3 regions of the Bradyrhizobium sp. IC4059 genome follow, and region 2 is predicted to be linked to each of the others. Evidence: predicted binding sites of a transcription regulator. Region 2 holds the regulator's gene; each other region holds the start of a gene.

The links. The regulator LexA, encoded in region 2, represses DNA repair genes until DNA is damaged. The targets are predictions, from matches to a motif close to TGTTCNNNNTGTGTTCNG.
Region 1: a site for LexA is predicted at 2,605-2,622, ahead of I6F12_RS24040 (ribonuclease T2). Genes of this name have one in related genera too.
Region 3: a site for LexA is predicted at 6,911-6,928, ahead of I6F12_RS04205 (putative DNA modification/repair radical SAM protein). Genes of this name have one in related genera too.

What each region holds. Positions count from the first base shown of each region.
Region 1 is NZ_JADYVH010000007.1:430,482-440,133, reverse strand. Features, by position in the region: gene I6F12_RS24060 (ATP-binding protein) at 1-863, shown strand, start outside; gene I6F12_RS24055 (DUF3617 family protein) at 1,032-1,562, opposite strand; gene I6F12_RS24050 (hypothetical protein) at 1,608-1,907, opposite strand; gene I6F12_RS24045 (hypothetical protein) at 2,091-2,552, shown strand; gene I6F12_RS24040 (ribonuclease T2) at 2,668-3,360, shown strand; gene rlmJ (23S rRNA (adenine(2030)-N(6))-methyltransferase RlmJ) at 3,520-4,380, shown strand; gene I6F12_RS24030 (cold-shock protein) at 4,659-4,874, shown strand; gene I6F12_RS24025 (outer membrane protein) at 4,945-5,568, opposite strand; gene uvrC (excinuclease ABC subunit UvrC) at 5,819-7,876, shown strand; gene pgsA (CDP-diacylglycerol--glycerol-3-phosphate 3-phosphatidyltransferase) at 7,974-8,591, shown strand; gene moaD (molybdopterin converting factor subunit 1) at 8,588-8,839, shown strand; gene I6F12_RS24005 (molybdenum cofactor biosynthesis protein MoaE) at 8,844-9,311, shown strand; gene prmB (50S ribosomal protein L3 N(5)-glutamine methyltransferase) at 9,311-9,652, shown strand, end outside.
Region 2 is NZ_JADYVH010000005.1:172,731-182,382, reverse strand. Features, by position in the region: gene gltX (glutamate--tRNA ligase) at 1-958, opposite strand, end outside; gene I6F12_RS17415 (glutamine--tRNA ligase/YqeY domain fusion protein) at 1,114-2,790, shown strand; gene I6F12_RS17410 (SgcJ/EcaC family oxidoreductase) at 2,808-3,194, shown strand; gene I6F12_RS17405 (ComEC/Rec2 family competence protein) at 3,318-5,597, shown strand; gene I6F12_RS17400 (GAF domain-containing protein) at 5,604-6,545, opposite strand; gene I6F12_RS17395 (hypothetical protein) at 6,763-7,197, opposite strand; gene lexA (transcriptional repressor LexA) at 7,583-8,284, opposite strand; gene glp (gephyrin-like molybdotransferase Glp) at 8,461-9,652, opposite strand, start outside.
Region 3 is NZ_JADYVH010000001.1:904,858-914,509, forward strand. Features, by position in the region: gene hpnO (aminobacteriohopanetriol synthase HpnO) at 1-151, shown strand, start outside; gene I6F12_RS04185 (alpha/beta hydrolase) at 190-1,071, opposite strand; partial or broken gene I6F12_RS37275 (GMC family oxidoreductase N-terminal domain-containing protein) at 1,085-2,703, opposite strand; gene I6F12_RS04195 (M20 aminoacylase family protein) at 2,875-4,047, shown strand; gene I6F12_RS04200 (UdgX family uracil-DNA binding protein) at 4,153-5,595, opposite strand; gene I6F12_RS04205 (putative DNA modification/repair radical SAM protein) at 5,595-6,830, opposite strand; gene I6F12_RS04210 (DNA repair protein) at 6,993-7,781, shown strand; gene I6F12_RS04215 (DNA polymerase Y family protein) at 7,678-9,273, shown strand; gene I6F12_RS04220 (error-prone DNA polymerase) at 9,270-9,652, shown strand, end outside.

The DNA of each region.
Region 1 (9,652 bases), on a different contig from region 2:
GCGCCGCCTATGCCTCGAACTCGGAGATCTTCCTGTTCTGGATGGTCGGCACGTCCTCGATCCTGTTGATCGTCGCGGTGCTGTTCCTGCGCAACCAGATCAAGCCGATCCTGCGCCTTGCCGATGCCGCCGAGAGCTTCGGCAAGGGCCGCGAGGCGCCGAATTTCCGCCCGCGCGGCGCGCGCGAGGTGCGGCGCGCGGCGGTCGCCTTCCTGGAGATGAAGTCGCGCATCGAGCGCACGATGGAGCAGCGCACCGCGATGCTCGCCGGCGTCAGCCACGATCTGCGCACCATCCTGACCCGCTTCAAGCTCGAGCTGGCACTGATCGGAGACAGTCCCGAGCTCGAAGGCATGCGCAAGGACGTCGACGAAATGTCGATGATGCTGGAGGATTACCTTGCGTTCGCCCGCGGCGATTCCGGCGAGCAGTCGCAGCCGACCGACATGGCGCAGGCGCTCGAGGAGCTGCGCAGCGATGCCGAGCGTCACGGCCATACCGCGACCGTCGCCTTCAACGGCCTGCCCGTGGTGACGGTGAAGCCGGCTTCGTTCAAGCGCTGCCTCGCCAACCTCGTCACCAACGCAGCGCGCTACGGCAAGAACATCGCCATCACCGGCCAACGCGATCACCGTTATTTGACCGTCACCGTCGACGATGACGGCCCCGGCATTCCCGCCCACTTGCGCGAAGAGGTATTCAAGCCGTTCCTGCGGCTGGACAACGCCCGCAACCAGGACGAAGGCGGCACCGGCCTGGGGCTCGCTATTGCCCGCGACATCGCCCGCTCGCACGGCGGCGACATCACGCTCGGTGACAGCCCGATGGGAGGATTGAGGGCGAGCGTGCGGATACCGGTGTAGGTGCGGTTTTCCCTTCTCCCCTTGCGGGAGAAGGGCGCGAAGCGCCGGATGAGGGGTATCTCTCCGCGCGTCCAAGTCTCATTGAATTCGCGGAGAGAAACCCCTCACCCGTCTCGCCGCTTTGCGGCGATCCACCCTCTCCCACAAGGGGAGAGGGAAAGAGCACACCTACTTCGGCAGCAGCGCCTTCAGCTTGTCCATGTCGCGCGTGTTCATCTTGAAGCCGCCGGGCATGACGATGTCACCGGGCTTCTGATCCGGCTTGCAGGCCCCGAGCCACTTGGCTTGCAGCGTCGTCGTGCTATCGCGCCCCGCCGCACCAGCAACGCCGCCTTTGGCGTGTGAGGTCGTCTTCACTGTGTAGGCCGAGTTGAAGTCTCCGGTGATCTCGGCATGCGAGGTCGTGCTGACGCCGGCGACGCTGCACTCGGAATCGCTGACATAGCCGGTCGCGGTCTTCTTGATCTCCTGCTTGGCGCAGATCTGCTTGGCCATCGGGGAGACGTTGTTGCTCATCTCCTTGTCGACGGTCTCATCGGTGCAGTGCTGCATGGTCATCTCGGGCACGGGCGAGCCCGATGTGACCAGCTTCATCTCCCAAAGACCTGCCTTGCGCAGCGGCAGTTCGTCGGCGCCGGCGCTGCCTGCCGACAATGCGAGGCAAAGCATTGAGCCGAGCAAAGCAAGTTTGCGCGTCATGAGGGAAGCTCCCGGCTATAGAGAAGTACGGCCTTGCGACAGCGCTCAGTACAGCGTGCGGATCGGCCGGTCGGCGGCGCCATAAGGCACCCAGCGGCACGAGAACGAGATGTAGCCGCCCTCATAGCCCTGCACGGCCAGGAATTTCGCCACCTTGCCGTAGCGGGCGCAATGATCGACCGCGACCTGGCGCGCATCGACCCGGGTCGCCATCGAATAGGCGATGATGCCGCCGGTGTCGTTGCCCTTGAACGGCGGCACGTAATCGGCGCGCGCCGACTGGCTCGCCATCATGCCTGAGACAACCAGGCTGGCAAGAAGGCCCGCGGCCGCAATGATTCGCATTCCCGTCACTCCAATTGGCTGGCGCCAGTTTACGGTGCCGCGACGCACGTGAAAAGAACCGAACCCCTGTTGGCCGCGACACTTGGTCAAGTCCTTGCGAAGTGTTGCCGCGCTGCACTTGACCTCCCCCAACCTTCGCGGCACCGTCCGGCCTTCGCAAGACCTTAGCTGCCCGGATTGATCATGCGCGCCCCCTTCGAGAAATCGCTCCGTTTCGCCGCCGTGCTCGGCCTCATGTTCGGAGCATTGTCACTCGGCGAGGCCAGGGCCGCCAATCCGCTGGAGCTGAATTTCTGGCTGAGCGGGCCGCGCTATGACGGCGCCGTCGCCCCTTGCGACTGGGCTCTGCCGAGGATCGTGCACGAATTCGCCGAAAAGGAATCCAAGTTCTGGAATTCTTCGTTGCAGATCACCGGCTTCTCCGCCGTTCGCGAAACCGCGTTCCGGCCCTGGCAGTCCGACAACATTCCGCGCCGCTATTGCACCGGCGAGGCCATGCTCAATGACGGCAAGCCGCGCAAGGTGCATTTCTCGATCATCGAGGATGGCGGCTTCGCCTCCTACGGCAACGGCGTCGAATGGTGCGTCGTCGGGGTGGATCGCAACTGGGCCTATAACCCGGCGTGCCGCGCCGCCAAGCCCTGATTCCAGCAGCGGCTGGCTGGGCTGATCAGCCGGCCGACGACAGCTCCAATTTTGTTCTTGAAATGTTCCCATCGCCTGCTAGGCTGTGTGCACAGTCTAGTTGAGGGGCGTTGCCATGTTTTACTCCAGATTGCGTTCGTTGTCCCGTTTGATGATCTCGCTCACTCTTGCTGCGGGGTTGGCTAGCCTCGCCGGCGGTGCGAAGGCACAGGACAAGCGGCAGAACGCCCCGGGCGAGTTCGATTTCTATGTGCTGGCGCTATCGTGGTCGCCCTCGTTCTGCGAGGAAGCAGCCGAACGCGGCGGCCGGTCCCAGATGCAATGCGGCGGACGGCCCTACGCCTTCGTGGTACATGGGCTGTGGCCGCAATACGAGAACGGTTTTCCGGAGTATTGCCAGCGCCCGGCGCCGCGGCTGAACCGCAACATCGTCTCCTCGATGCTCGATTTGATGCCGGCGCCGGGCCTGATCTTCAACGAATGGAACAAGCACGGCACCTGCTCCGGGCTGGAGGGCCGCGGCTATTTCGAGATGATCCGCAAGGCGCGCGCTGCGATCAAGATCCCGCCCGAATATCTCGATCTGGCGCAGGCCAAGACCGTCGCGCCGGCGGAGGTCGAGGAGGCCTTCATCAAGGCCAATCCGGGTCTCAGCAATGCCGCCGTCTCGGTCACCTGCAACCGGACACGGCTGTCCGAGGTCCGCATCTGCCTCAGCAAGGACCTGCAATTTCGCGCCTGCGACGAGATCGAGCGCCGCGCCTGCCGCCGCGACCAGGTGACGATGCCGCCGATCAGGGGCGGTTGAGGCCGACGTCTCAGATCGTCATTCCGGGACGCGCAAAGCGCGAACCCGGAATCCATCGACCAGCATAGCCCGCGGCGCAATGGATTCCGGGTTCGGTGCTGCGCACCGCCCCGGAATGACAGCAGTTACTTTCGGCGCGCGATGTCGTAACTCTCCGCCATGAACTACCGCCACGCCTTCCACGCCGGCAGCTTCGCCGATGTCATCAAGCACATCGTGCTGGCGCGCATCCTCACTTATCTGCAGGACAAGCCGGCAGCGTTCCGCGTCATCGACACCCACGCCGGCGCCGGCCTCTACGATCTCAACAGCGACGAGGCGCGCCGCGGCGGCGAATGGCTGACCGGCATCGCGCGGCTGCTGCAGGCGCGCCTGTCGAACGAGAGCGCAGCGCTGACGAAGCCTTATCTCGACATCGTCCGCGCCTTCAACCCAAAGGGGGAGCTCAAGGCCTATCCGGGCTCGCCGTTGATCGCGCGCGGCCTGCTCAGGCCGCAGGACCGGCTCGTCGCCTGCGAGCTCGAGCCGAAGGCCCGCAAAGCGCTGATCGATGCGCTGCGCCGCGACGAGCAGGCCCGCGTGGTCGATCTCGACGGCTGGGTGGCGCTGCCGGCCTTCGTGCCGCCGAAGGAGCGGCGTGGCCTCGTGCTGATCGATCCGCCCTTCGAGGCCAAGGACGAGTTCGAGCGGCTCGGCGAAGCCTTCTCGGCAGCGTTCGCGAAATGGCCGACCGGTATCTACGTAATCTGGTATCCCGCCAAGAACCGGCGCGCCACCGACACGCTGGCACAAGCCGTGGCGCGGCTCGCAGCGGCAGCAAAGCCGCCTGGAAAATGCCTGCGCCTCGAATTCAGCGTCGCGCCGCAAGCCGACAGCGCCGCCCTCACCTCCACCGGTCTCCTGATCGTCAACCCGCCCTACACGCTGCACGGCGAGCTCAAGACCATTCTGCCGGAGCTGGAAATACCGCTCGGCCAGGGCGGTGCTGCCAGATTCCGGCTGGAGGTGCCCAAGCCTTAGCGCCAAGCATTGACGCCAAGCCGTAACACTCCGGCATTCTTGGGAAAAATATGCAGGACCGGTAGTCAATCTGCAAAGAACCGTATTATGCTATTTCCGTGACTGGCTTTACGTTCCGCTTCCGCGAATGGTTGCGGCGGAGTGAAGGCCCTAAGAAAGATCCCGCCGGACCGATCAGGTCCGTCCAAGGATGGCCAGCTCCCGGGCTCCGTAAGGCCCGGTCATGTCGCGACGTGAGTCTGCGTCGCGACGGAGGAGCAATGAGGGGGAGTTTCCCGATGGCCATGACGGGAACGGTCAAGTTCTTCAACGGCGAGCGCGGCTACGGCTTCATCAAGCCTGACGACGGCGGTCGCGATGTCTTCGTTCACATCACTGCTGTGGAGCGGGCGGGACTGAAGGACCTTGCCGAAGGACAGCGTATTACTTTCGAAGTCGAACCGGACAAGAAGGGGAAGGGACCGAAGGCGGTCAATCTGGTGATCCTCTCCTAGCAAGCCTGGCGAAAAAAAATCCCGGCCGCGAGCGGCCGGGAGGCTGGTCCGGTATTTTCTTCTTTGAATGTCAGAAGCGATAGTTCACGCCTGCGCGGACAACGTTGGCGCTATAGCCGTTTGACACGCCCGTGATTGCGAACTGGCTGGTCGACAGATCGATGTAGAGATATTCGAGCTTGGCGCTCCAGTTCGGCGCGAGGCCGACTTCTGCACCGGCGCCGATGGTCCAGCCCGCGGTGGTGTGCGACTCCGACCAGCCGAAGGTCTGCGCGCGCAGCTCGCCGAAGGCGAGACCGGCGGTGCCGTAGAACAGCACGTTGTTGAACGCATAGCCGGCGCGGCCGCGCAGGGTGCCGAACCACGGATTGGAGAACTTCCACGGCGCGAACGTGTCGTCGGCGCCGGCGGCCTGGATGTCGCCCTCGACGCCGAACACCCACGGGCCGTTCTGGAAATTGTAGCCGGCCTGCACACCGCCGACGAAGCCGGACGGCTTGGTGGGGTTGTTGTCGACCGAGCCCCATTCATAGCCGATATTGCCGCCGAGATAGGGACCCGCCCAGCTATAGGCATTGAGCGGCTGATTGACGGTATAGGGCGCGCGCTGCCCGTATTGGAGATCGGCGGCCTCTGCCGAAGCTGTCCAGCCGGCCGCAACCAACGCGGCTGCGCCCACAACGAGCCTCTTCATCACTCACTCCAACGCCACTGTCGCAACCCGAGCGATGCCCGCGCCGCCGCGCGAGCAAAACCGCATGGTTACGGAACCAAGAGCTTTTCGCGTAGGATTTATCGAGAGTTTTAAGTTAAAGGGCTGTTAAGCCGGGTTACCGCCCGCTTAACAGACTTAAGGAAGCGTTACCGGGAGCTGCCCGCCATCCTCTGTGCGTGCCGCATGGCCGGAACTTCAAATCAGTCCCCCCAGCGCCTAAATTCGTCCCATGGTTCACGATTCCCCCGACAATCCGGACGACCGCGCGCGCAAGGCGCCGCCGGCTGCGAGCGACACGCCGCCCGAGCGGCTGGCCGGGCCGGACGTAGATCCCGCGGCGGCAGGGGGCGATGACGAGGACGATGCCCTGCTGCCGGACATCCTGGAAGAGAGCGGCGCCGTCGGCGAAGGCCCGCTCGCGACCGGTCACGAGGCGATCGAGCGCGCGGTCCGCCTCGCACCGACCTCGCCTGGCGTCTATCGTATGCTCAATGCGAACGCCGACGTGCTCTATGTCGGCAAGGCCAAGAACGTCAAAAAGCGCCTGTCCAGTTATGCGCGCCAGAGTGCGCCGCTGCCGGCCCGCATCCTGCGCATGATCGCGGCCACCGTCACGGTGGAGATCGTCTCGACCACGACCGAGACCGAGGCGCTGCTGCTGGAAGCCAACCTAATCAAGCAGCTGCGGCCGCGCTTCAACGTGCAGCTTCGCGACGACAAGTCGTTCCCCTACATCCTGATCACCGGCGACCATTGGGCGCCGCAGATCCTGAAACATCGCGGTGCGCAGACCCGGCCCGGGCGCTATTTCGGCCCGTTTGCCTCCGCCGGCGCGGTCAACCGCACCATCACGGCGCTGCAGCGCGCGTTCTTGATCCGCTCCTGCACCGATTCCTTCTTCGAGAGCCGCACCCGGCCCTGCCTGCTCCACCAGATCCGCCGCTGCGCCGGACCCTGCACCCGGGAGATCGATTTCGGCGGCTATTCGACGCTGGTGCGCGAGGCCAGCGACTTCCTCTCCGGCAAGAGCCATGCGGTGAAGCAGGAGCTCGCCGGCGAAATGGAGAAGGCCTCGAACGAGCTCGAATTCGAGCGCGCCGCACTGTACCGCGATCGCCTCGCCGCGCTGTCGGCGATCCAGTCGCAGCAGGGCATCAATCCGCGCACGGTGGAGGAAGCCGACGTGTTCGCCATCCACCAGGAGGGCGGCTTCTCCTGCGTCGAGGTGTTCTTCTTTCGCACCGGACAGAACTGGGGCAACCGCGCCTATTTTCCGCGCGCGGAGAAGAGCTTTACGCCCGAGGAGGTGCTGGGGTCCTTCCTGGCGCAGTTCTACGACGACAAGCCGCCGCCGAGGAACATCCTGCTCTCGCACGATATCGAGGAGAGCGAGCTGCTCGCCAACGCGCTATCGATCAAGGCTGGCCACAAGGTCGAGGTCACCGCGCCCAAGCGCGGCGAGAAGAAGGAGCTGGTCACCCACGCGCTGACCAATGCGCGCGAGGCGCTCGGCCGCAAGCTCGCGGACACCGCGACGCAAAGCCGGTTGCTCGAGGCCATGGCCGCGACGCTGAGCCTGCCGCACGTGCCCAAGCGCATCGAGGTCTACGACAACAGCCACATCCAGGGCACCAACGCGGTCGGCGCCATGATCGTCGCGGGCCCAGATGGCTTCGTGAAGAACCAGTACCGCAAGTTCAACATCAAGTCGGAAGGGATCACGCCCGGCGACGACTTCGCCATGATGCGCGAAGTGCTGGAGCGCCGCTTCAAGCGCCTGATCAATCCGCCCGAGGATGCCGCCAGCAAGGCCAAGGACGACGATTTCCCGCAATGGCCCGACCTCGTGATCATCGACGGCGGCCGCGGCCAGCTCAACGCCGTGCGCGAGATCTTCGCCAATCTCGGCCTGACCCAGGTGTCGCTGATGTCGGTCGCCAAGGGACCGGACCGGGATGCCGGCCGCGAGACCCTGTTCATGCCGGAGCGCGAGGCGATCAAGCTGGAGCCGCGTGATCCCGTGCTCTATTTCATCCAGCGCCTGCGCGACGAAGCCCACCGCTTCGTCATCGGCTCGCACCGCAAGCTGCGCAAGAAGGACATCCGCGAGGCTGGTTTGCAGGAGATTCCGGGCATCGGCCCGTCACGCAAACGTGCCTTGCTGCACCATTTCGGAACCCTGAAGGAGATCGAACGGGCCTCGATCGCCGATCTCGGCAAGGTTCCGGGGGTGAGCGCCGAGAGCGCGCGCAGGATTTTCGAATATTTCCATCCCCAGCCGGGATGAACTAAAGGGGGACCGCAGTCATATGATCGTCGTGTCCGCACCTCATTTGGGGCGCGGGACGGTTGACGTTCAGGCAGCAGCGGTATTGGTAGGACGGATGAACATCGCCACCACACGAGGGACGACCAGCCGCGCGATGTCCCTCCCCAACATCCTGACCTATGGCCGGATCGCCGCGATCCCGGTCGTGGTCGGATGCATCTATGCGCAGTCGATTCTGGATCAGCCGCTCTGGCTGCGCTGGCTCGCGGTCGCCCTTTTCATCGCCGCAGGGGTGACGGATTACCTCGACGGCTATTACGCGCGGATCTGGAATCAGCAATCGGCTTTCGGCCGCATGCTCGATCCGATCGCCGACAAGCTGCTGGTCGCCTCCTGCCTGTTGATGCTGGCCGCGGACGGCATCATTCACGGCTGGTCGCTATGGGCCGCCATCGTAATCCTGTGCCGCGAGATCCTGGTCTCGGGCCTGCGCGAATATCTGGCTGCGCTCCGTGTCAGCGTGCCCGTGACCAAGCTTGCGAAGTGGAAAACCACGGTCCAGCTGGTTGCGATCGGCTTCCTGATCGCCGGCCCAGCCGGCGATCAGGTGGTGCCGGTGGTCTCGATGATTGGGCTCGCACTGCTGTGGGCTTCGGCGATCCTCACCATGTACACCGGCTACGACTATTTCCGCGCCGGCATCCATCACCTCATCAAGGAGGACGAGGGATGAAGGTGAAGTATTTCGCCTGGGTGCGCGAGCGCGTCGGCAAGGCCGAAGAGACGATCGAGCCTCCCGCGAGCGTGCGCACCGTCGAGGAGCTGATCGCCTGGCTCTCCGGCCAAAGCGAAGCCTATGCGTACGCGTTCGAGAAGCCGAAGGTGATCCGCGCCGCGATCGACCGCGCTCACGTCAAGCAGGACGCCGCCATCGCAGGCGCCCGCGAGATCGCGTTCTTCCCGCCCATGACCGGCGGCTAGCCTCATGACCTGCCCCGTCACCATCCGTATCCAGGAAGACGATTTCGACATCGCGCGCGAGATCTCGGTCCTGACGAGCAGCCGGACGGATATCGGCGCTGTGGTGACATTTTCCGGCATCTGCCGCGCCGACGAGGACAGCGCCACGGTCGCCGCGCTGACGCTCGAACATTACCCCGGCATGGCGGAGGAAGAGATCAGGCGCCACGCCGACGAGGCCGTCTCGCGCTGGCCGCTCAACGGCATCACGGTGATCCACCGCGTCGGCCGCTTGATGCCGGGCCAGAACATCGTGCTGGTGGTGACCGCCTCGCAGCACCGACAGGCGGCGTTCCAGGCGGCCGAGTTCCTGATGGACTATCTCAAGACCAGCGCGCCGTTCTGGAAGAAGGAAGAGAGCGCCACCGGCACCGGCTGGGTCGAGGCCCATGCCCGTGACGACGAAGCCGCCGCACGCTGGACCAAATCCTGATGGCCAAGCCAACGAAAAAGACCGCGCGCGGCCGCGCCGCGCCTAACCTCGCGGAGGTGGGACCCGGCGAGCTTCTCACGCTGCTCGACTTCGTCCGCTATGCGGTGAGCCGCTTCGTCGAGGCCAAGCTTTCCTTTGCTCATGGCACGACCGACCCCGTCGCGGAAGCCGCGTTCCTGGTCTGCGAGGCGCTGCATCTCAATCCCGACCAGTTCGAGATCTTCGCCAACGCGCGCGTCAGCGCCGCGGAAGGCAAGACCCTCCTTGACCTCATCCATCAGCGCGTCACGACGCGCAAACCGGCCGCCTATCTCGTCAACAAGATCTACATGCGCGGCCTG
Region 2 (9,652 bases):
GATCGTCGGCGTGGCGGATGTAGTGGCCGTTGAGGTTTTCCAGCTTGGCGAAATCGAAGCGGGCGGCGGCGCGGCCGACGCTGCCGAGATCGAACGCGTCGATCATCTCCTCGGTCGAGAAGATCTCCTGGTCGCCGTGGCTCCAGCCGAGCCGGACCAAGTAGTTGCGCAGCGCAGCCGGCAGGTACCCCATCGCGCGGTAGGCATCGACGCCGAGCGCGCCGTGCCGCTTGGAGAGTTTCGAGCCGTCCGGGCCGTGGATCAGCGGGATATGGGACATGCTGGGCAGCGCCCAGCCCATCGCATCGTAGATCTGCTTCTGGCGGGCGGCGTTGATCAGGTGGTCGTCGCCGCGGATCACATGGGTGACGCCCATGTCGTGGTCGTCGACCACCACGGCGAGCATGTAGGTCGGGTTGCCGTCGCCGCGCAGCAGGACGAGATCGTCGAGGTTCTCGTTTTGCCACACCACGCGGCCCTGGACCTGGTCCTCGATCACGGTCTCGCCGGTCTGCGGCGCGCGCAGGCGGATGGTGGGCTTGACGTCGCTCGGCGCCGTCGCCGCGTCGCGGTCGCGCCACATGCCGTCATAGAGGCGGGTGCGCCCCTCGCTGCGCGCCTTCTCGCGCATGGCGGCGAGCTCTTCGGCGGTGGCGTAGCAGCGGTAGGCCTTGCCATCGGCGAGCAGCTGCTCGGCAACCTCGCGGTGCCGGGCGGCGCGGGCGAACTGGTAGATGACCTCGCCGTCCCAGCCGAGCTCGAGCCACTTCAGCCCGTCGAGGATGGCGCCGATCGCCGCCTCCGTGGAGCGTTCCCGATCGGTATCCTCGATCCGCAGCAGCATCTTGCCGCCGTGCTTCTTGGCATAGAGCCAGTTGAACAGCGCCGTGCGGGCGCCCCCGATATGGAGGAAGCCGGTCGGCGAGGGAGCGAAGCGCGTGACGACGGAATCGGACATTCTTGGCAGGGCCTATGCATTGGAGGCGGTGGTGTATAGCAGGAACGGGACATAACTAAAGGGCGACGGCGGACCCGGCAGGCCTTGCTTATGCTCTTGGCGCGGCCACGCGAATTTGGCAGAAGAACCGCTGATTTCCCTACAGGATTTTCGTAATGACAGAACCGGTGGCAGCTGAGGTTGGGCGCGATTTCATTCGTGACATCATCCAGGCCGACCTCGATCAGGGCAAATACAAGGAGATCGTGACCCGGTTCCCGCCGGAGCCGAACGGCTACTTGCATATCGGCCACGCCAAGTCGATCGCACTCAACTTCGGCGTCGCCCAGGAGTTTCCGGGCCGCTGCCACCTGCGCTTCGACGACACCAACCCGGTCAAGGAAGAGCAGGAATATATCGATTCAATCCAGGCCGACGTGCGCTGGCTCGGCTTTGACTGGGGCAAGAACCTGTTCTTCGCCTCGGACTATTTCGACCGCCTGTACGAATGGGCGGAGCAGCTGATCCGCGACGGCCTCGCTTATGTCGACGACCAGACCCAGGAGGAGATCCGCCTCTCGCGCGGCACGTTGACCGAGCCCGGCAAGAATTCGCCGTTCCGCGAACGCTCCGTGGAGGAGAACCTCGATCTGTTCCGCCGCATGAAGGCGGGCGAATTCCCCAACGGCGCGCGCGTGCTGCGGGCCAAGATCGACATGGCCGCGGGCAACATCAATCTGCGCGACCCAGTGCTGTACCGCATCCTGCATGCGCACCATCCGCGCACCGGCAACGCATGGTGCATCTACCCGAGCTACGACTATGCCCACGGCCAGTCGGATGCCATCGAAGGCATCACGCATTCGATCTGCACGCTGGAGTTCGAGGACCACCGACCGCTCTACGACTGGTTCATCGAGAAGCTGCCGGTGCCCTCACAGCCGCATCAGTACGAATTCGCGCGGCTGAATCTCACCTATACGCTGCTGTCCAAGCGCGTGCTGACCCAGCTCGTCCGCGACGGCCATGTCGCGGGCTGGGACGATCCGCGCATGCCGACCATGGCGGGCATGCGTCGCCGCGGCGTGCCGCCGGCTGCACTTCGCGAGTTCGTCAAGCGCATCGGCGTCGCCAAAGCCAACAGCGTGGTCGATGTGGGCATGCTGGAGTTCTGCATCCGCGAGGAGCTGAACCGCACGGCGCAGCGGCGCATGGCGGTCTTGAAGCCGCTCAAGGTGGTGATCGAGAATTATCCGGAAGGGCAGACCGAGGAGCTCGAGGCGATCAATCATCCCGACGATCCCTCGGCCGGCACGCGGAAGATCACGTTCGGCCGTGAGCTCTATATCGAGCAGGACGACTTCATGGAGAACCCGCCGAAGAAGTTCTTCCGCCTGTCGCCTGGCAACGAGGTGCGGCTGCGCTATGCCTATTTCGTCAAGTGTACCGGCGTGATCAAGAACGACAAGGGTGAGGTGGTGGAGCTGCGCTGCACCTATGATCCCGCGACCAAGGGTGGCAACGCGCCCGACGGCCGCAAGGTCAAGGCGACCATGCACTGGCTGCCGGCGGCGGCCTCCAAGCCGGCGGAGATCCGCATCTACAACCAGCTGTTCGCCAATCCGAGCCCGGATGCCTCGAACTTCGCGACCGATCTCAACCCGAACTCGCTGGAGATCCTCGCCGATGCGCGGGTCGAGGCGTCCGTTGCGGAGAGCAATTCGACCGAGCCGATGCAGTTCGAGCGCCAGGGCTATTTCGTGCGTGACAAGGACTCGACGCCCGGCAAGCCGGTGTTCTCGCGCACGATCGGTCTGCGCGACACGTTCGCGAAGGAAGTCGCCAAGGGTTGAGAAGGGCTGAGCAGGACATGAGCAGCGAGGCCGACGCCATCGTTTCCGCCATCATCGCGAAATGGTGCGCCGGCTTCGCGACGCTCGATGCGGCCGCGCTGTCCTCGCTCTATGCGAAGGACGCATTCTTCTTCGGCTCCAACCCGAAGCTCTATCGCGGCCGGGACGGCGTCGCCGAATACTTCAACGGCCTGCCGCGCTGGCGCAGGCCAAGCGCCGCGTTCTCCGATGTGCACGCCGCGCAGGCCGGCCCTGATCTGATCAACATGGCCGCGACCATCACGTTCGGTCTCGCGGGCGAGCGGGATGATCTCGTCGTCAAGATGAGCTGGGTCATCATCCGCGAGGACGGCGAGTGGAAGATCGTCAATCACCACGCCTCCTCGCAGGCGCCGCTGATCTAGCAACGGGCGCCAGCCCGGAGAAAAGTAGGGCGCTCTTCGCCTGTTCCCGATCCGTACCGCTATTCGTGCAGCCGCACGGTCCGGTAGCCTCCGCAGCCGTCGCGTATCGTAAGGTGCAGGGGAATGGCGGAGCCGGGCCGGCCAGGACGGTCCCAGGGAGTTGCCGGGACGTGGCCGGTCGGCCGCGCCGCCCCGGCCGGCGGCTTGGCGCCAGCGGGCCTCGGCATCTGGCCGGCGATCATCGAGACGCTGCGCCAATGGGCTCGGGGCGAGGCCGGGCCTGGCCGGCTGTTGCCGTGGGTGCCGGTCGCCTTCGGCGGCGGCATTGCGCTTTATTTCGCCGCCGATCATGAGCCGGTGCTGTGGGTGGTTGCCGCCACAGCCATCGCGCTGATGCTCGGCGCGGTGCTGCTCCGGCGGAGCCGGCTGTTTGCGCCCGCCATCATGCTCGCGGCGGTCGCGGCTGGTTTTGCCGTGGCGACCTGGAAGACCGCGCGTATCGCGCACACCGTTTTGGCAAAACCGCTCTATTCGGTGTCGCTGTCGGGCTTCGTGGAAGCGCGCGACATCCGCGAGCGCACCGACCGTTTCGTGCTGCGCGTCAGCGCGATGGAGGCGCAGCGCAGCGACGTCAAGCTCGAGCGCGTCCGCCTCTCGGTGCGCAAGGGCACGGCGCCTGAGGTTGGCAGCTTCGTGCAGCTGAAGGCGCGGCTGCTCCCGCCGATCTCGCCGGTGCGCCCCGGCAGCTATGATTTCTCGCGCGACATGTTCTTCCAGGGCATCGGCGCCTCCGGCTTCGTGATGGGCGCGATCACGGCGTCCACGCCGCCGGATGCTGGCGGCCTGCGGCTGCGCTACGCGGCCTTCATGCAGGGCCTGCGCGATGCGATCGATGCGCGCATCCGCGCAACGCTCGAAGGCGATAACCGCGCGATTGCGACGGCGCTGCTCACGGGGCGGCGCGATGCGATCACCGCGCCCGTGAACGATGCCATGTTCGTCTCGGGACTCGGCCATGTGCTGTCGATCTCCGGCTATCACATGGCGGTCGTCGCCGGCGTCGTCTTCTTCGCGGTGCGCGCGCTGCTGGCCTTGATCCCGGGGCTGGCGGCCGGCTCTGCCATCAAGAAATGGTCGGCCGCCGCGGCGCTGGTCGCGGCCGCGTTCTACCTGTTGCTGTCGGGCGCGGAGGTTGCGACGCAAAGATCGTTCTTCATGACGGCGGTGGTGCTGATCGCAGTGATGGTCGACCGCCGCGCCATCACCTTCCGCACGCTGGCGGTTGCCGCGCTGATCGTGCTTGCGGTCGCGCCGGAGGCGTTGGTGCATCCAAGCTTCCAGATGTCGTTTGCGGCAACGCTCGGGCTGGTGGCGCTGGTGCAGATCGGCATGCCGAACCTGCTCGCCTCGCCCGATCATTCCGCGACGGCGCGGATCGCGTTGTGGGGCGGCCGCGAGATCGCGATGCTGTTCCTGGCCTCGCTGATCGCGGGGCTCGCGACCACGCCGTACGCCGCCTTCCACTTCCATCGCGTGACCCCATACGGCGTGCTCGCCAATCTCGGCGCCATGCCGGTGGTCTCGGCGCTGGTGATGCCGGCCGGGCTGTTGGGGCTGCTCGCGGCGCCCTTCGGGCTCGACGGCGTGTTCTGGTGGTTGATGGGGATCGGCATCGAGTGGATGGTCCTGGTCGCGCGCTGGGTGGCGGCCCTGCCGGGCGCCGTCGGCCGCATTCCCGCCTTCGGGATCGCGCCGCTGATCGCAGCGAGCCTCGGGCTCATCGTGATGGGCCTGTTGCGCACGCCCTTGCGCTGGTCCGGCGCCCTGGTGCTGCTGGCAGCGATCCTCTGGGGACTGTCGGTGCGGCAGCCCGATATCCTGATTGCCGGGGATGGCGCGAGCGTCGCGATCCGGGGCGGGGATGGGCGCTTGCAGGTGATCCGCGCCAGCAAGGACAGCTTCCTGCTGAAGGAGTGGTTGGCTGCCGATGCCGATCCGCGCGATGCCGGCAACGCCTCGTTGGCGAGTGGGGTGTCGTGTGACGAGACCGGCTGCGTGGCGCCGCTCGCGGACGGACGACTGATCGCGTTGGCGACGCGTATCGACGCGCTGGCCGATGATTGCAGCCGCGCCGCGCTGGTGGTGACGGCGCGGCCTGCGCCACCCGATTGCGCGGCGATGGTGGTCGATCGGGCGGGTCTTGCCAGTCAGGGCGCACTGGCTCTGACGAGACGCGGCGAGGGCTTTTCGGTGCAGGCGGTGAGGACGAGGGGAGCAAGCCGTCCCTGGCTGCCGGCCGGCGCCGGCGAGGGAGATTTCGACGGCAGCCTCGTGCCGAAGGCGGCCGTGCCCCGCAACCGGGACGCAACGCCATCGGAGGCCGACTTGCAGGCCGACGATTGACGCGGATCACAAATACCAGGCCAGCACGGCGTCAAGCCTTCCGTTGCCGATGACCGGCAGGGCCACCATTCGGCTCAGCCCGGCTGCGCAGGCTTCGGAGCCGGCGATCGAGCCGTCACGGGTGAGATCGTCGTTGAGCGCGGGCATGCCGGCGGCCCAGGCGCCGCCAATGCTGCCTTCGCCCCTGGCGATGGACTGCGCCGCATAGCGTGCGGCGAGGTCGGTCTGCGCGCTGCAATCGCCGGCGCGAAAGACCAGCGCCGAACGGTCCTCGTTCGGGACCCAGATCTCGAAGCGTCGTGCAATCGGCGTTGCCTGCGCGGAGAGGAATGTCAGAACCCAGGTCTGGTCGGTACCGGTTCGGTAGGGCACGCCGACGCCGAGATTGATCCCGACCTTGGCGGCGTCCTCCCAGCGCAGGAAACTCTTGGCGTCGTGCAAGTCCTTGATGATCAGCGGCAGGCCCGCCTTCCAGGTGCGTCCGGGCAGGCCGAAGCCGCGCGGAAATCTGGTGTGGCGGGAGTTGAATTCGAACATGTCCGCGGTGCCGTAATAGCCATCGACGAGCCCCATCTCATGCGAGAGATCAGGATCGTTGTGCCAGAGTTCGATCGCGCCGACGTGCGCCTCGTCGTCGCCACAGAACAGCACCAGCACGGCTTGCAGGAATTCGCCCGCGAACACCGGCACCGCCACGCCGCAGGTGAGGCCGGCCGCAGCGGCCTGATCGGTCCGCTTGAAATAGGAGTTGGCGAATTTCGTGAGGATGACGGGGTGGCCACAGGCCCAGGCCTTGCCGGGAAGTCCCTCGTCATATCCGAAGTGCAGCTCTTCGCTGACGGCTTTGAACGCGGACAGCCCATCGTCGTAGAGGCCGCCGCCGAATTCCAGCCGCCTGCGCGTCCGGTCGGGTACCCAAAGTTCAACGACGCGAATGAAGGTCTTCATCGAGCGTGTCCGCCGCCTCAAACCACGACAGCATCGGTCATTTGGCTGCGGAGCGGACGTTCAAAATGCGGGCAGCACGGCCCAAACTTCGTGCGACGACGAGGCGCGGCGGTGGGCTCGCCGATCGAATGTCCTGAAACACAAACTCACCGGGCTCGCCGGCCTCAGCCGGCGACGGCAATTTCAATCCCGGGCTCGGCCTGTCGGCCGAAGGGCGTCAGCCGATCGGCAGGCGCGTGATCGTGGGCCGCGTGTCGGCGACGATCTGCGGCTTGTGCTCGCGCTCGGGGGCTGGCTGCGTCACCGGCAATTGCAGCACGGTCGCGCGCTGGCCTTCGACGAGCTGCGTCACCAGCACGTATTTGCCGTCGGGGAATTCGATCGCGTCATGATGGCGATCGGGAATGTGCGGGTCGATCTTGCCGAACTTGCCGACGCGAGAGTTCACGGTGCGCGTCCAGATCCAGCGGTTGTCGTAGCGGACGTTGTCGGCGAAAGCGAGCTCCGTCCCCGGCAGCAGACAGACCGCGACGGAGGGATCGGCTTCGGAAGCGAAACCGCGCGTCGAGGTGCCGCGGAAGGTTGTCGTGACGATCGTCTCGCCGACTTCGGCGGGGCGCGTCGCGACGGCATGCAGGCTGTAGTCACACATCGGGTGCTCCTCATGCTGGGATAGCGACCCGCGTCTCTTTCGAGGCGCAGGCCTCTATCAGAGTGGAAGCATACAACGCTCTGCTCGGTTATGGGCAAATCTGCGGCTCGCGTCCGCAGCGCGCGATCACATTATCTTTCCCGGATTCGATAGGAACAAACCTCGCGTCCTTGCATTCGGCCGGAGCTATCAGCACTGCCGGCACAACTCTACCGGCGAAGCAGAAATGGCTGCGCGCCTGCGCGGGGGAATGTCGCGCGGGAAGATGGACCGGACAGCCGGCGCAGAACCAGAGAAACCGTCCAGCCGGAGCGGACAAGTATCCGCTCCGATCCTGGATCGCCGATGCCGATCGAAACGCGCGCGGCGCTTGATGTTTCCCGTATCAGTACTTCCGGTAAAGCCCGATCAGCTTGCCCTGGATCTTCACGCGGTTCGGCGGAAGAATGCGGACCTCGTAGGCGGCATTGGCGGGCTCGAGCGCGATCGAGGCGCCGCGGCGGCGGAAGCGCTTGAGCGTGGCCTCCTCGTCGTCGATCAATGCCACCACGATGTCGCCGGTATTTGCGGTCTCGTTGCGCTGGATCAGCGCCATGTCGCCGTCGAGGATGCCGGCCTCGACCATCGAATCGCCGCGCACTTCGAGCGCGTAGTGCTCGCCCGAGCCGAGCATGTCCGGCGGCACGCTGATGGTATGGCTGCGGGTCTGCAGCGCCTCGATCGGCGTGCCGGCGGCGATGCGGCCCATCACGGGCACCGCGACGGGGCGCTCGCCCTCGTCCGCAGGCGGGCTGGAGCTCGCGCGCACCTTGCCGAGATTGCCCTCGATCACGCTCGGGGTGAAGCCACGGCGATTGCCGGCGGCGGCCTGGAGCTCGGGCAGCTTGATCACCTCGATGGCACGGGCGCGGTTGGGCAGGCGGCGAATGAAGCCGCGCTCCTCGAGCGCAGTGATCAGGCGATGGATGCCTGACTTCGAGCGCAGGTCGAGCGCATCCTTCATCTCGTCGAAGGACGGCGGCACGCCGCTTTCCTTCAGACGTTCGCTGATGAATCGCAGAAGCTCGTATTGTTTGCGCGTCAACATCTCGACCAAAGTCCCCCGGTTGATGTCGTTCGATTCCGACACGATGAAGCCGGCACTAAGCCGCTACATCCTCGAAACAAATCATGAACGGACACTATATGTTCGATATGTGTTCCGCAACTGCTTAATTTATGGTGAACGCGGCCAAGCTCGCGGAATGCGTGTGGCTGGGCGGCTCAGACGGGCAGCCGGAGCACCTCGCAAGGCGTGCCGGCCTCGGCCTTCGGCGCGAACGGTGCGCGCACCAGAAGTACCTGTGCCGCAGCGAGATTCGCAAGAAGGGAGGAGTCCTGATGGCTGACCGGAAGGGCGACGCGCGTGCCGTCGTCGCGCTCCTCCAGCCGCGCACGCAGATAGTCCTCGCGCTGGTCGTTGGCGGCGAGATCGCGGCCCAGCACGGCGCGCTCGCGCCGATGATGAATCGCTGAACGGCCCGACAGGGCGCGAATCAAGGGGACCATGAACAGGAAGGCGCACACGTAGGACGACACGGGATTGCCGGGCAGGCCAATCACGCGCATCGCGCCTATCCGACCGTGCATCATCGGCTTGCCCGGCCGGATCGCGATCTTCCAGAACGCCATCGCGATGCCTTCGCCCTTGAGCGCCTGCTGGATCAGGTCGTGGTCGCCGACCGAGGCACCGCCGGTCGTGATCAGGATGTCGGCGCCGCTCTCGCGCGCGCGGCGGATGCCGGCGGACGTCGCCTCCAGTGTATCGGCGGCAATTCCGAGGTCGATGGTCTCGGCGCCCTCGCTGCGGGCGAGCGCATGCAGGGCATAGCCGTTGGAATAGACGATCTGGCCGCGACCAGGCGTGGTGCCCGGCATCACGAGCTCGTCGCCGGTGGCGAGAACGGCAACCCTCGGGCGGCGGATGATGGCGAGATGCGGATGATTCATTCCGGCGGCAAGGGCGAGATCGCGCTCGGTGAGGCGGATTCCCTTGCGCAGCAGCACGTCGCCTTCGCGGAAGTCGACGCCTGCAGGGCGGATGTGCCGGCCGAAAATGGCGGCTTCCTTGATCGTCACATGTTTGCCGTCGGCAGCCGTGTCCTCCTGGATCACGACGGCATCGGCGCCGTCGGGAACGACGCCGCCGGTGAAGATCCGCACGGCTTCGCCGGGGCCGACGCTTCCCGCGAGCGGCCGGCCCGCCGCGACCTCGCCGACGACGGTCAACCTCGAATCGTTTGCCGCGTCGGCCGTGCGCACGGCATAGCCGTCCATCGCCGACATCGCCTCCGGCGGCTGCGTGCGCCGCGCCGCGACATCGCGGGCGAGCACACGATGGTAGGCCTCGTCGAGGCAAACCATCTGTTCAGCCAGCGGCTCGACGCCGGCCAACACCGCAGCAAGCGCGTCAGAA
Region 3 (9,652 bases), on a different contig from region 2:
GCTCTTGCCGCCGCTCACGATCACCGAGGAAGACTGCGCCTGGATCGAGCGCGCCTTCGACGACGTCATCGCCGGCAGCCACAAGGTCCCCGGTGCGATCTGGTCGCTCGGCAAGACGCTGGTGGACAACGCGGTGCGCAGGTCGGCTTAGAGACGTTCGCTCAGGCCGCCTCGGTCCGCGGCCGAACCTTATTTGGCAAACTCGCGCACGGCTTCCACCACGTGCTCCGGCACTTCCTGCGCGACGCAGTGGCCGGCATTCTCGAAAACCCGTGTGGTCACGCCCGGGATCAGCGACACAGCGCGTCGCGCCATCTCCTTGTAGATTGGACCCGACTTCGCCGCTGTCGTGACGCGCACCGGACAGTCGAGCTTGGTGAGCGAGGCAAACGGATTGCCGCGGGCATCCCCAATGTAGACCTGCTCCATCGCCTCGTAGATGGGGAGCAAGATCGCGGCTTCGATTTCGGGCGTGCAGCAGAGCCGGATACGGCCGTCATCCAGGGGCGCGAAGCCGTGGCGCACATACGTCCGTAGCGAGGTTTCGGTCCAATCCGCAAACGCCGGTGCTGCGCGGTAACGTTCGAACACTGCGTCGGGACTGTCGAACTCGGCGCGTCGGCGTAGCGTGCCCTGCACGCGGGCGAGCGATTCTTCGCTCAATCCTCCGGAGCGCGCCGCGCGCGGGTCCATGACGGTCGGCTCCATCACGAACAGGCGTGCGAAGCGACCGGGCAGGAGTTTCGCCGCGAGAAGGAGATCGGTCGCACCCGCGCTGTGGCCGATCCCGTAGATGTCGCGGAGATCGAGCGTATCGACCATCCGGCAGATGTCGTCGGCGTAATCAAGGAAGTGATAGGCGCCGGGTTTGTGGCTTGCGCCATGACCGCGTCGGTCGAGGGCATAGACGGTGTAGGTCGATGCGAGCTCGCGCGCGACCTCGTGCCAGACGTCGGCGACGAAGCCGGTGCCGTGTACGAGCAGGGCAGGCGGCTTGCCGCTGTCGCCCCATTGCAGCATGGCGATCTCTGCGTCGGCGGGACCGATTGAGAAACGGTGCGGATCGATCATGAGCGATGCGATGCTACTTCGCATCCTCCAGAATCATCGTGCTGCCCTTCTCCGCGATCATCGCGGTCGGCGTATTGGTGTTGCCCGAGGTGATCGTCGGCATGATCGAGGCATCGACAATGCGCAGGCCGTCGAGGCCGTAGAATCGCAACCGCTCGTCCACCACCGCCATTGGATCGTTCGCCGTGCCCATCTTCGCGGTGCCGACGGGATGGAAGATGGTGGTGCCGATGTCGCCGGCGGCTTTCGCGAGGGAGGCATCGTCGTCGCCGACGGAGGGGCCGGGCAGATATTCACTGGGGCGATATTTGGCCAGCGCTTTCTGCTGCATCAGGCGCCGCGTGGTCCGAATGGCGTCGGCGGCGACCTGGCGGTCGTCATCGGTCGACAGGTAATTTGGCGCGATGATCGGCTTCTCGTCAGGCGTTGTCGCGCGCAACCGCACAGTGCCGCGCGAGGTCGGTTGCAGATTGCACGCGCTCACCGTGATCGCAGGGAAACGGTGCAGGGGATCGCCGAACTTGTCGAGCGAGAGCGGCTGCACGTGGAATTGGATGTTGGCGCGGGCGCGCGTCGCATCGGAGCGCGTGAAGATGCCGAGCTGCGACGGCGCCATGGTGAGTGGGCCGCGGCGGCGGAAAGCGTAGTCGAGCCCCATCAGGCCGCGGCGCAACAGATTGTAATAGGTCTCGTTCAGCGTGCGCACGCCCTCGACCTTGTAGATCGCGCGCTGCTGCAGGTGATCCTGCAGATTGCGCCCGACGCCGGGCTTGTCCATGACGATGTCGATGCCGAGCGGCGACAGCCAGTCGGCCGGTCCAATGCCGGAGCGATGCAGCACCTGCACCGAGCCGATCGAGCCTGCCGAGAGCACCACCTCGCGCTTTGCGCGCGCCTCGATGATCTCGCCGTTCTGGATGAAGCGCACGCCGACGGCGCGGCCCTGCTCGATGATGAGGCGGTCGACCAGCACGTGCTTCTCGAGCCGCAGATTGGGGCGCCTCAAGGCCGGCTTGAGGAAGCCGCGCGCCGAGGACCAGCGCCGGCCGCGCTTCTGGTTGACGTGGAAATAGCTGGTGCCTTCGTTGTCGCCGGTGTTGAAATCCGGGATGCGCTTGATGCCCATCTCCTCGGCGGCGTCACCGACCGCGTCGAGAATGGCCCATGACAGCCGCGGCGCTTCGATACGCCAGCCACCGCCGGCGCCGTGATGCTCGCTGGCGCCGAGGAAGTGGCCTCGAGGCGCTTGAACAACGGCAGCACGTCGTCATAGCCCCAGCCGGTCAGGCCAAGCTGGCGCCAATGATCGTAGTCGGCAGCCTGTCCGCGCATCGAGATCATGGCGTTGATCGCCGAGCAGCCGCCGATCACCTTGCCGCGCGGATAGGCCAGCGAGCGGCCGTTCAGGCCGGGTTCGGCCTCGGTCTTGAACATCCAGTCCGAACGCGGATTGCCGATCGCGAAGAGATAGCCGACCGGAATGTGGAACCAGATCCAGTTGTCGTCGCCACCAGCTTCAAGGATGAGAACGCGGTTGCCTGGGGCAGCCGATAGCCGGTTGGCGACGATGCAGCCCGCGGTGCCGGCTCCGACGACAATGTAGTCAAACTCACCTTCAAGCCGCCTCGGCATTCTGCTTCCACCCGGATGGTCTCTTTGCTTTCCGTTAATAGGCAGACGCAGCCGACCTGGACAAGCCCGGCCATGCCGGGTGAACAGGGCTAGACCCCGATTGCCGGCGGTTGGGTGGACCGACGCTTGCATGGTAGACAGACCTGCATTTCCAACAGCTCGAGACCTTCCATGCCCATCGTGAACCGCGTCGCCGACCTTCAACCCGATATCCAGGCCTGGCGGCGGGACATCCATCAGCACCCCGAGCTGCTGTATGATGTCCACCGCACCGCAGCATTCGTTGCGGACCGGTTGCGGGAGTTCGGCTGCGACGAAGTCGTGACCGGTCTCGGCCAGACCGGCGTCGTCGGCGTGATCAAGGGCAACAAGCCCACCGGCGAGGGGCTCAAGGTGATCGGCATGCGTGCCGACATGGACGCGCTGCCGGTCGAGGAGCAGACTAATCTGCCTTACGCCTCCAAGATCCCCGGCAAGATGCACGCCTGCGGCCATGACGGCCACACCGCGATGCTGCTCGGCGCGGCCCGCTATCTCGCCGAGACGCGCAATTTCGCCGGCGATGCCGTGGTGATCTTCCAGCCCGCCGAGGAGGGTGGCGCCGGCGGCGCGGCCATGGTCAAGGACGGCTTGATGGAGCGGTTCGGCATCGAGCAGGTCTATGGCATGCACAACGGCCCGGGCATCCCGGTCGGCTCGTTCGCGATCAGGCCAGGCCCCATCATGGCGGCGACCGACGAGGTCGACATCATGATCGAGGGCGTTGGCGGCCATGCCGCGCGTCCGCACAAATGCGTCGATTCCGTTCTGGTCGGCGCGCAGGTGATCACCGCCCTGCAGTCGATCGTCTCGCGCAGCGTCGATCCCCTGGAATCGGCGGTCGTATCGATTTGCGAATTCCACGCCGGCAATGCCCGCAACGTCATTCCGCAGACCGCGACCCTGAGAGGCACCATCCGCACGCTGTCGCCTGAGGTGCGCAAGCTGGTCGAGAAGCGCGTGCATGAGGTCGTGGCGGGCATGGCGCAGATCACGGGCGCCAAGATCGACCTGCACTACAAGCGCAATTACCCGGTCGTGAACAATCATGCGGCGGAAACCGAAGTGGCACGGCGCGTCGCCACGCAGGTCGCGGGCGAGGCCCATGTCCACGAGATGGCGCCGCTGATGGGCGGCGAGGATTTCGCCTACATGCTGGAAGCGCGGCCCGGGGCCTTCATCTTCTGCGGCAACGGCGACAGCGCCGGCCTGCATCACCCCGCCTACAATTTCAACGACGAGGCGATCGTCTACGGCACGTCCTATTGGGTGAAGCTGGTCGAGGAGCAGCTCGCGGCGTCGTAGGACCGGGTCCGAAGCACAGATGAAAGGGCCCGTGCATTCCACAGGCACTTGTCTATTTGAGAGATCGGATCGTCAACAACGGCGTGAAGCCATTTCCCGCTGTATTCACGCAGCCCGTGCGGCCTTCTTCTGCAGGCCGGCGGCGATCTTCAGATCCTCGACGAAGCGCCGATATTCCAGAACCTTGGCTTCGGGATCCGGCAGCCGCAGCAGATAGGACGGATGCACCGTCACGAGCGCTTTGCGGCCTTCGGGAAGATCGATCAACCGGCCGCGGTTCTTCCCGATGGGGGTGATCTTGCCGAACACGCTTTGCGCGGCGGTGGCGCCCATCGCCACGATGAGATCCGGTTGGATTGTCGAAACTTCCCGCTCATACCATTGCCGGCACGCCCGGATTTCAGGTGTGTTCGGCTTCTGGTGCAGGCGGATCTTTCCGCGCGGCACGAATTTGAAGTGCTTCACCGCGTTGGTGACATAGACCTTCTTGCGGTCGACGCCGGCCTCCTCCAGTGCGCGATCGAGCATTTGCCCGGCCGGGCCGACGAAGGGATGGCCGGCGAGGTCTTCCTTGTCGCCGGGCTGCTCGCCGACCAGCATGATGTTGGCATTCTCAGGCCCTTCGCCGAACACGGTCTGTGTCGCGTCCTTGTAGAGATGGCAGGCGCGGCAATGCGCGGCCTCCTCGCGGAGCGTTTCGAGATCGTCGGCAGTTGACTTGCGTTTCATCGGAGCCTCCGGCCGCTTCTGAGGCTTGTGCGGATCGGTTGCGGCATTGGCGATCATGGCGCCGGTCATGCGCTCGGCGTCCTCGATCAAGGGCTTAATGATCGAAGCCTCGGGCAGGTTCCTCCAATACTTCTTCGGCATCTCGGCCTGCATCGCCTTCACCTTGAGCCGGGCCGGATTGAAGATGCTGGCATAGTAGCGCCGCCAGGTTTCCTCGAGCCGGTCTTCGCCCGGCGCCTCGCTCTTGCTGACGCCCGGCGTGAACGAGAGCGCATGGCCGTCCCAATGCGCGCAGAGGTCCGGCGTCAGGATCGACCAGGGCATGTCGGAAAAGCGCTTGGCAAAGAAGGGCGCGGCGAGCTCGACGACGTGATGCTCCGGCTCGAACCAGGCGACGTAATGCGCCTCGCGTTCCCGGCCGATCTCGCGGAAGCGCACGAAGGCATGCATCTTGTGCTCGTCGCGATAGACCGCTTTCGCCATGGCCGTGACAAGCGCGACATCGGGGTCGGTCGCGACCTCAATGAGATCGTGATTGTCCTTCAGCCGGAACAGCAGGCGATAGAGGATCGCAAAGCGCTCGCCGTCGCGATGCAGGATCGCCGCCTTGGCGAGCTCGACGAATTTGCCTGGTACGTTGAAGGTGCCCTCGTTCATCTCGAGGATCGGAGAGGGCGCGGGCGGTGCGAACAAGTCCGCTTCGCGGCCCTGCACGGTCCAGGTGACCGCGCCGGGCGGCACGTGATGGAGCACGAGGCTGCGCGCGGCTTTGCGCCAGCCGTCGAAATCGGTTTCGGTGTCGAGCATGATGTACTGCATCAGAAGCCAAATCCCAGTTGCGTTGCTTTCGGCTTGAACCGTTCGATCAACCCGGCGGCATCGAGACGATGCGGTGAGGGACGGTGATCGCTGAGGACGATGAACGGCAGCGCCTTGTTGCGGGGCACATGCAGCCGCGCGAGATCGGCGAGGCGGATCGTGGTGGTGCGCCGCGTTGCGAGGATGCGTTCGACCGTCCTGGTGCCGAAGCCCGGAACGCGCAGCAGCTCCTCGCGGCTGGCGCGGTTGACGTCGAGCGGGAAGCGGTCGCGGTGGCGCAGCGCCCAGGCCAGCTTGGGATCGATGTCGAGCGGCAGCATCGCGCTGTCGTCGACGATCTCGCCGACATCGAAGCCGTAGAACCGCATCAGCCAGTCGGCCTGGTAGAGCCGGTGCTCGCGCAGCAGCGGCGGCGCGCGCAGGGGCAGCGCGCGGCTGGCATCGGGGATCGGGCTGAAGGCGGAGTAATAGACGCGCCGCAGCCGGTAGGCGCCGTAGAGATTGGCGCTGGTGTGGAGAATGGTGTGATCGGAGGCGCTATCTGCGCCGACGATCATCTGCGTACTTTGTCCGGCGGGCGCGAAGCGCTGCGGTTTGGCCTTCGTCTTGGCGCTGCGGCTCTCCTCGGCCTCGTCCAGCTTCAGCCGCAGCCTGCCCATGGTGCGGCGGATCGCCCGCACGTCCTTCTCCGGCGCGAATTGCTGCAGGCTCGTCTCCTCAGGCATCTCGATGTTGATCGAAAGACGATCGGCATATTTGCCGGCCTCGGCGATCAGCGCGTCGTCGGCCTCGGGAATGGTCTTCAGATGGATGTAGCCGCGGAAATGATGCTCCTCGCGCAGTTTTCGCGCGACGCTCACCACTTGCTCCATCGTGTAATCAGGGCTGCGGATGATGCCGGAGGAGAGGAACAGGCCCTCGATGTAATTGCGCCGGTAGAAGTCGAGCGTGAGCTTGACCAATTCGTCGATGGTGAAGCGGGCGCGTGGGACGTTCGAGGAGGCGCGGTTGACGCAATAGAGGCAATCGTAATTGCAGGCGTTGGTCAGCAGCACCTTGAGCAGGGAGATGCAGCGTCCGTCCGGCGCGTAGGAATGGCAGATGCCCATGCCCGGCGCGGTCGAGCCCATGCCCTTGCCGTCGCTGGAATCCCGCTTCTCGGTGCCGCTGGAGGCGCAGGATGCGTCGTATTTGGCGGCATCCGCCAGAATCTCCAGCTTGCGTTGTACGTCCATGTTTGAATCTCTTTGATTCCGCTCATGAATCTTTGGATGCGCCAATTCGATTGACTCTGCCGGCGCCGTTAGCTTTATATTAGAACATATCATGAACAAATGAGCCAGCCGCTGGTTCTCTTTTTGAGAGCCATCGGCAATCACCTCTGAGGAGCGGCGAGCATGAGCGGCGCACGTATGAGCGCGCTTGCGATCCTGCGCGGCCAGATCGAGCGCATCGAGACGGCGGAAGTCGTGCATCCGCGCGATCGCATCGTACTCGGCCATGGCGCGGCCGACGCCGCGCTGAAGGGCGGGCTCGCGCGCGCGGCGATCCACGAGGTGTTTTGCGAGGGGCGACAGGGCGCGGCCGCGACGGGGTTTGTCATGGGCCTTGCGGGACGCGTGAGCGCACGCCGGCCGCTATTGTGGGTGCGGCAGGATTTTTCGGAGCTCGAAACCGGCGCGCTGTCGATGAGCGGGCTATCCGAGCTCGGCCTCGATCCGCGCTGTGTGGTGATGGTGCGCGCCGCCGATGTCGAGAGCGCGCTACGCACCTCGGCCGACGCGCTCGCCTGCGATGCGCTGGGCGCCGTCGTGCTCGAGCTCTGGGGCGAGACCAGGCAGTTCGATCTGGTGGCGAGCCGCAAGCTGACGCTGGCCGCGCAAGGCTCGGGCGTGACCGGCCTCTTGCTGCGGATGGCCGCGCAGCCGCTGCCCTCGACCGCGGAGACACGATGGATGCTGCGTGCGGCGCCTTCGCCGCCGGGCTCGGTGTGGAGTGCCTGGGGCGCGCCGGTGTTCGATGCCGAGCTCTTGCGCAATCGTCATGGCCCCTGCGGCCGGTGGATCATGGAATGGAATTGTGATGAGTGCCAGTTCAGTGAACCGTCGACGTATCCTCAGCCTGTGGCTGCCGCGCCTGCCCATCGACAGGATCCAGCGGTTCCTTGGCAGCGCCGGGCTGGGTAAAACCAACCATGAGCCGAGCATTGTCGTCATCAAGGACAACAATGCGCTGGTGATCCATGCGCTGGACGAGGCCGCCGAGCGCCTCGGCCTGTATATCGGCCAACCGCTGGCCAATGCGCGGGCGATGTGCCCGGATTTGCGTGTGTTCGACGCCGATACCGTGGCCGATACGAAGACGCTCAGCGACATCGCCGATTGGTGCGACCGCTTCACGCCGCTGGTGGCGCTCGATCCACCGCACGGGCTGTTCCTGGACATCACCGGTTGCGCGCATCTGTTCGGCGGCGAGGCCGCGCTGTTGCGGACATTGGTCCGGGCGCTCGACCGGCAAGGCTTTGCCGTCAGCGCGGCGATCGCGGGCACCTCGGTCTGCGCCCGCACGCTGACGCGGCAGGTATCCGGCACCATTGTGGCCGATGGCGGCGAGGCGGAGGCGATCAGGTCGTTTCCAGTCTCCGCGCTCGGTGCGGGTGAAGCCATCACCACCGGCCTGCGCCGTGCCGGGCTGAAGACCATCGGCGACGTCGCCTCGCGCAGCGCCTCCGAGATCACGGCGCGGTTCGGCGCGCGCTTCTCCACGCTGCTCGCCCATGCGCTGGGGCAGGGTGATGCGCCGATCAGCCCGCGCAAACCGCTGCCCGATTACATCGTCGAGAAGCGCTTTGCCGAGCCGATCGCAACCGACACCATGATCGCGATGACGCTGTCGCGGCTCGCCGACACGTTGATCGCATCCATGGAGAAGCAGGGCAAAGGCGCGCGGCGGCTTGAAGCGGCGTTCTTCCGCACCGATGGTGTGGTGCGTACGATTACGGTCGAGACCGGGCGTCCGGTGACGCGAAGCGCCGTGGTCGACCGCTTGTTCCGCGAGCGGCTCGATGCCCTCGCCGATCCCCTCGATCCCGGTTTCGGCTTCGACATGGTGCGGTTGTCGGCGAGCCGCACCGAGATCGTGGTGCAGGAGCAGCGCGATCTCGATGCCCATGTCCACGACAATGACGAACTCGCGGCGCTGATCGACCGCATCGCCGCGCGGATCGGCGGCAGGCGTGTCGTCGTGCACCTGCCGCAGGATACCCATATCCCCGAAAGCGCGGTGCTGGCCGCATCGGCGCAGCATCATCTCGCTGCTGCCATGCAGGCCGAATGGCCGACGCGCGTCGCGAGCGAGCCGCCGCTGCGTCCCTTGCGGCTGTTCGACAAGCCGGAGCCGATCAAGGTGCCGTTCGCGACCGTGCCCGATGGCCCGCCGCATCAATTCACCTGGCGGCGGGCACTGCATGCGGTGGTGCGGGTCGAGGGGCCCGAGCGCATCGCGATGGAATGGTGGCGGCAGGACGGCAAGCACCTGACGCGGGATTATTTCCGCATCGAGGATGCCGAAGGCCTGCGCTTCTGGATCTTTCGCGACGGTCTCTATGAAGGCGAGGTGTTCGACGGTGACGGCAAGCCGGCGTCTCCCGGCTGGTATGTGCACGGTCTCTTCGCATGAATACCCTTAGCTATGCCGAGATCGGCATCACCACAAACTTCTCCTTCCTGCGCGGCGGCTCGGATCCGCGCGCCTATGTGCATCAGGCGAGCAAGCTCGGGATTCCCGCGATCGGCATTGCCGACCACAACACGCTTGCCGGCGTGGTGCGCGCCTACCAGGAGCTTGACAATGACGAGGTGCTGCACAAGCCGAAACTGTTGATCGGCGCTCGCATCGTCTTCATTGACGGCACGCCCGACATCCTGGTCTATCCACGCGATCGCGCGGCCTATGGCCGGCTGTGCCAGCTCCTGACGAGGGGCAAGCGTGGCGATGACATCACGCGGATCGAAAAGGGCGAGTGTCATCTCAGGCTTGACGATCTCCTGGAATTCTC